2 regions of the Streptomyces sp. NPDC050743 genome follow, and region 1 is predicted to be linked to the other one. Evidence: riboswitches for the same ligand, from Rfam matches in the RefSeq annotation. Region 1 holds a riboswitch; the other holds the start of a gene.

Region 1 (3,201 bases):
TACCGGTCCGCGATGGCGCGGACGTGCCCGTTGTACGTGGCGATCTTGCCGCGCAGATGCTTGAGCACGGGGACGCCACGGGTGTCGAAGCCGGTCGTCACCATGACCGTGCCGGCCACCTCGGTCAGCCGGGCCACGGCCCGTTCGAAGCGCTCGGCCACCTCGTCCGGGTCGGTGCCGGGCCGGATGATGTCGTTGCCGCCCGCGCAGAAGGAGACCAGGTCCGGGGCCAGTTCCACAGCCTTGGGGAGCTGGTCCTGCACGATCTGGTCGAGCAGTTTCCCGCGGACCGCGAGATTGGTGTACTGGAAGTCGCCCTCGGGCTGCCGGTCGGCGAGCAATACCGCGAACCGGTCGGCCCAGCCCACGAACGCCCCGTCGGGCCCCGGGTCGCCGACGCCCTCGGTGAAGCTGTCCCCCACCGCCACGTACGACCCGATCACTGATCTGTTGTCACTCTTCGAATCGTCTGCCACGTCGGACCATGATTCACCTTCATATGTGACTTACGCGACCGTAAGGAGGGGTTGACGAACGGTGAGATGTGACACCCTTAAATAATTTGCCAATCCAGGAATAGGGCCGGACGGTACGCCGAAGGCCGGACCCGGGGGGTGTGGGTCCGGCCTTCGGCGGCGTGTCGGGAAGGTGGTCCGGGTGCTCGGGCGTCAGACGACCGGGACGCCGTGCGCGCGGAGGTAGGCGACCGGGTCGATGTCCGAGCCGTAGTTCGGCGTGGTGCGGATCTCGAAGTGCAGGTGCGGGCCGGTGACGTTGCCGGTGGCGCCGGACAGGCCGATCTGCCGGCCCGTGGTCACGGTCTGCCCGGCCGTGACGGAGAGCTGGGACAGGTGGCCGTACTGCGCGTAGTGGCCGTCGTTCAGCCTGATGACGACCTGGTTGCCGTAGGCGCCGCCCCAGCCGGCGGAGACGACCATGCCCGCGCCGACGGACTTGACCGGGGTGCCGGTCGGTACGACGAAGTCGACTCCGGTGTGGTGGCCGCTGGACCACATGCCGTCGGCCACGTGGTAGCCGGTGCCGACGGTCGCGCCGGTCACCGGGAGGGTGAAGCCGGCGGCGGTGGTCGTGGCGGCGGCTCCGGTGGACTCGGGCGCCGGGGCCGCCTGGGGCGCGGCGGACCGGGTCTTGGCCGACGACCGGCTCGGGGCGGCGGGCTCGGTGCGGGTCTGTACGGCTTGCGTGCCGAGCGCGAGCTTCAGGCCCGGGTGGATCAGCGAGGGGTCGTCGCCGACGGCCTCGCGGTTGTCGTCGTAGAGGCGGTGCCAGCCGCCGGCGACATGCTGCGCGCCGGCGATCGTCGAAAGGCAGTCACCGGATCGCACCGTGTAGGTGCGCACGGGCGGATTCGTCTGCGCGACGGTCTTCTTCGCCGGGGACTGAAGGGCCCGCACCGACTTTGCGGAAATGCCCTGCGTGGTGGTCGCGGCGTGCGCTCCCGTGGTTCCGATGAGCGGGAGGGCCAGAGCGGCGCCACCGGTTCCGGCAACGGCGATCGACCGGGAGAGACGCGGGGTCTTGGGACGTCGGTGCTTACCCTTCGCGGGCATGGCGCATTTCCTCTCCGACGCCTGCGAGGTCAGCTGTCGGGTTCGGGCTGGAGCGGCCCGGCCGCCGTGGCGGCTTCACCCCGACCCTGTCGCGGAGACCGGACAGGCGGTCGTACCTGGTGGGTCCCCCGCTCCTGCCGAACGCGGGTCAACTGTGGAACTCGGCAGGACTCGGCGTTCCGTCCGGAGTGGTGGGGAACGTAAGCGAGCGGGACGCACGGAAACAAGCGGCGGTTCCCGGCATTCACCGTCCCGGAGATCGAATGCGGGAATTCACGGTCACCCTCCGTGAATTCCCGCATCCCAGGGTCTTTCAATTCCCCTTTTCAGCATGGGAATTACGTGGACATGACGCGCGACTCACGGTCACGGATATGAAGCTCCTCACGCATGGTCCGGCTACGAACCCTTATTCCTGAGCGAGTTGGAACGAAGGCGCCAATCCGGGCAGAAAGCTCAGATGCGGCGCAGTCGGAGGACCGTCGCATCCAGGTCGCCCTTGAGCCCGGTACGCAGCCCGTGGTGCAGCAGGACGGCACCGCGGTGCACTTCCCCCGTTTCGCGGCACTCGTACGACGCCGTGGGGTCGAGCCCGCGCAGGCGCAGCGCCGGCACCGGCTCGCCGTAGCTCTGCGCCTGGAGCCAGGCGAGGACCACCGTCTCCTCCCCCAGGACGTACTGGACGGCGCTCAGACCGCCGGCCGGGGGGCGCAGCCGGTACTGCTCGCCCTGCTGGACGACCGGACGGATCTCCTTGTAGAGGTCGACCCACCGCCGGGCCTCGGCCAGCTCCTGGTCGGTCCACTCGGTGAGGTCGCCGCCGACCCCGAGGACGCCCGCCATGGCGCTGACGAACCGGAAGCGCAGGGAGCTGACCCGGCCGTTGAGCTGGGTGTTCGGGCTGTCGGTGACCCAGGCGGCCATGACCCGGGCGGGGTGGATCTGGCTGAAGCCGTGCTGGATGGCGAGCCGGTCGAGCGGGTCGGTGTTGTCGGAGGTCCACACCTGGTCGGTGCGGCTCATGACACCGAGGTCGATCCGGCCGCCGCCGCCCGAGCAGGACTCGAAGGCGACCCGCGGGTGGGCCGCGCGCAGCCGGTCCAGCAGGGCGTAGAAGGCGCGGACGTGGTCCACCCACAGGCGCTGCGGGTACGGCTCCCCGGGCCAGCCCGCGTCGGTGAAGCAGCGGTTGAAGTCCCACTTCACATAGTCGATCGGCGCGCTGGAGAGCAGGGTGTCCAGCTGCTCCCAGAGGTACTCCTGGACGTCCTCGCGGGCGAGGTTGAGGACGAGCTGGTTGCGCAGTTCCGTCCGCTTCCGTCCCGGCTGGTACTGCACCCAGTCGGGGTGGGCGCGGTACAGGTCGCTGTCCGGGTTGACCATCTCGGGCTCGACCCAGATGCCGAACTGCATGCCGAGGCCGTGCACCTGGTCGGCGAGGGGCTTCAGCCCGTGCGGGAAGCGGTCGGGGTTGGGGGTCCAGTCGCCGAGGCCCGCGCGGTCGCTGGTGCGGGCGCCGAACCAGCCGTCGTCCACGACGAACAGCTCGACGCCGATCCCGGCGGCCCGGCGGGCGAGCGCGAGCTGCTGCTCCTCGGAGATGTCGAAGGTCGTCGCCTCCCAGGAGTTG
Region 2 (3,201 bases), on a different contig from region 1:
GGCGTGAGGCGTTGCCGTTCCCGACGGGTGACAAAGCGGGCAGGAGGGGACGATCGGCCGCCGCACAGCAGGAGATGACAAACATTCAACACTGTGATCTTCACGTGATCTGCGCGGCATGAACTTGTGACAAGTGATCGTCTGCCGATACGTTCACCCATCAGCGTGGCGAGAGGCACTGCATCGCCCGCCGGTTTTGCTGTCGCACGAAAGGCTTCCGCATGCTCTCCGGGAACGGTCGTCACCGTCGCCCCCGTCAGGCTCCGGCCCTCCTCGTCGCGGCCGGGGTGACCGGCTCCGCCATCGCCATCCCGCTGCTCGGCGCCGCGAGCGCCAACGCGGCCGACGGCACCACGTGGGACAAGGTCGCCGAGTGCGAGAGCGGCGGCTCTTGGAGCGCGGACAGCGGAAACGGCTACTACGGCGGTCTGCAGATCTCGCAGGAGGACTGGGACGAGTACGGCGGCACGCAGTACGCCGAGAGCGCCGACCAGGCCAGCCGCTCGCAGCAGATAGCCGTCGCCGAGAAGATCCTCGCCGACCAGGGCACCAAGCCGTGGGCCATGTGCGCGCTGACCGCCGGGCTGACCTCCCACTCCGGTTCGGTCGACGTCGACCCCGGCGTCGGCGGCTCCGGCGGCGGCGGTGCTTCGGGTGACGCGTCCGGCTCGGCCGGCCACTCCGGCTCGTCCGGTCTGTCGGATTCGTCCTCCTCGGACTCCGGTTCCGGCTCCAACTCCGGCTCGGACTCCACCGGCTCGTCCTCCGACGAGAGCACCGGGCCGACCCCGGGTGCGGGCAAGCACGCCACCGAAACCCCGGACGGCACCGGCGACTCGACCGGGACCAGCGCGCCCAAGTCCGACAAGACTGACAAGTCCGGCTCGCACGACGGCGGAGGTTCACAGGAAGGCGACAGCTCTCCCACAGCAACCCCGAGCGCCGACAACCCGGACAATTACCAGCAGAGTGCCGGTTCCTGGAGCCTGGTCGACACCGGCGCACTCGGCAGTGGCGGACGTCACCGCGGCGAGAGCGCGGACGAAAGCGTGACAACCGGTCAGAACGCCACACCTTCCGGCCGTCACGCCGGCCGCGGACCGGACACCTACACCGTCCGCGAGGGCGACTCCCTCGCCTCCATCGCCGACTCCCTTGACGTCGACGGCGGGTGGCATGCGCTCTACGCCGCCAACAAGAAGGCCATCGGCGCCGACCCGGACCACATCGCCGCCGGTCAGACCCTGGAAGTCCATGGCGAAAACGGCGACGGCTAGCGGGAATTGACGCCCCACTTCGCGGCTGATGTCCGGTTTGGTGAAAGTGTGGGATGAGTCTCAGAAGCCCTGATCGTCTTTGAAAATCCGACGATCGCATGTCTACGGTCAGGACCGCTCGTCACCACGAGCCCCGGCAGCCGCAACGCCGAATCCTGCCAGCGGATGCCCGGGAACAGTCGTCGCGTCAAGCGCCGTAGGCAGGAGCGGGGGACCCAAGGTAAGCGCCGGGCCCAGCGGTTGACGCTGGACCGGCTTGGGGTGAAGCCGCGCCTCGGATGACGAGTGCGCGGCCGGGCAACTCAACCGGCCCGAACCCGACAGCTCACCTCGCAGGCGTCGGTGAGGGGATCGATCCATGCTGTTCTCCGGCAAGGGCACGCACCGTCGCCCGTCCAAGGCCGTTCGCGCCATCACGCTCACCGGTGTCGCCGGCGCCGCCGTCGCCGCCCCGCTGATGGTGGCCGGCAACGCCTCCGCCGCCACCGCCTCCGAGTGGGACAAGGTCGCCCAGTGCGAGTCGGGCGGCAACTGGTCCATCAACACCGGCAACGGCTTCTACGGCGGCCTGCAGTTCACCAACTCCACCTGGGCCGCGTACGGCGGCACCGCCTACGCCGCGCGTGCCGACCTCGCCACCAAGGCGCAGCAGATCGCCGTCGCCGAGAAGGTCCTCGCGGGCCAGGGCAAGGGCGCCTGGCCGGTGTGCGGCACGGGCCTGTCGAGCACGCCGTACAGCGGCTCCGCCCCGGCGGCCGCCAAGAGCACCACCACCAAGAGCACCACCAAGAGCACCGCCACCCGCTCCACCGGCCAGGCCGCCACCCGCTCCACCACGCGCACGGCCCCGTCGGCGAGCAAGACCGTCACCACCCCGACCGGCAAGAAGGTCGAGAAGGGCGACGGCGAGTACAAGGTCGTCAAGGGCGACACCCTCAGCGCCATCGCCGAGAAGCACCACGTGGCCGGCGGCTGGCAGAAGCTGTTCAAGCTGAACAAGGACATCGTCCAGGACGCCGACCTCATCTACCCGGGCCAGCAGCTGCACCTGAAGTGACACCTGGCTCCGTACGGGCTCACAGTGCCCTCACATCCCCGGCCCGCATGCTGAGGGCCTCGTGAGGGCCACCCCCGTCCCCACGGGCTCCCCGCCCCGGCGCGTGTTCCCCCGTACGCGCCGGGGCGGGGTCTTTCGTTTCCCCACTCTTCAGCAGGGGCTCACCGGCAGCCCCCTTTGTTCCGTGGGTGAACAATAGGTACCGTCTGCGTGTCTCTCCTGTCCACGGGACGGTCGGTCGGTGGCCGACGCCCCGGGGACGGTTAGGCTCTAGTCGCAAGGCACAGCCGTAAGGCAGACAGCCCCGCACTTCCAGCGTCACATCCAAGAAGGAGATGCTCGTGCCGTCCATCGACGTCGTCGTAGCCCGGGAAATCCTGGACTCCCGAGGCAACCCCACGGTCGAGGTCGAGGTCGGCCTCGACGACGGCAGCACGGGTCGTGCCGCCGTCCCGTCCGGCGCCTCCACCGGTGCCTTCGAGGCCATCGAGCTCCGCGACGGCGACCCGAACCGCTACCAGGGCAAGGGCGTCGAGAAGGCCGTCCTCGCCGTCATCGAGCAGATCGGCCCGGAGCTGGTCGGCTACGACGCCACCGAGCAGCGCCTGATCGACCAGGCCATGTTCGACCTGGACGCCACCGACAACAAGGGCTCCCTCGGCGCCAACGCCATCCTCGGCGTCTCCCTCGCCGTCGCCCACGCCGCCTCCGAGGCGTCCGACCTCCCCCTCTTCCGCTACCTGGGCGGCCCCAACGCGCACCTGCTGCCGGTGCCGATGATGAACATCCTGAACGGCGGCTCGCACGCGGACTCCAACGTGGACATCCAGGAGTTCATGATCGCCCCGATCGGCGCGGAGTCCTTCT

What was found. A riboswitch is a leader RNA that binds a small molecule or an ion and turns the genes downstream of it on or off. The one in region 1 is predicted to bind cyclic di-AMP.
Region 2: it holds a riboswitch for cyclic di-AMP, as region 1 does, so the genes downstream of both, ACIBJF_RS33365 (transglycosylase family protein) here and ACIBJF_RS35985 (peptidoglycan DD-metalloendopeptidase family protein) in region 1, are expected to answer to the same signal.

What each region holds. Positions count from the first base shown of each region.
Region 1 covers NZ_JBITGJ010000056.1:53,672-56,872, reverse strand. The annotation lists gene ACIBJF_RS35990 (SGNH/GDSL hydrolase family protein) at 1-443, opposite strand, end outside; gene ACIBJF_RS35985 (peptidoglycan DD-metalloendopeptidase family protein) at 669-1,571, opposite strand; cyclic di-AMP (ydaO/yuaA leader) riboswitch at 1,575-1,758, opposite strand; gene ACIBJF_RS35980 (alpha-galactosidase) at 2,028-3,201, opposite strand, start outside.
Region 2 covers NZ_JBITGJ010000048.1:23,410-26,610, reverse strand. The annotation lists gene ACIBJF_RS33370 (transglycosylase family protein) at 222-1,277, shown strand; cyclic di-AMP (ydaO/yuaA leader) riboswitch at 1,460-1,631, shown strand; gene ACIBJF_RS33365 (transglycosylase family protein) at 1,636-2,334, shown strand; gene eno (phosphopyruvate hydratase) at 2,670-3,201, shown strand, end outside.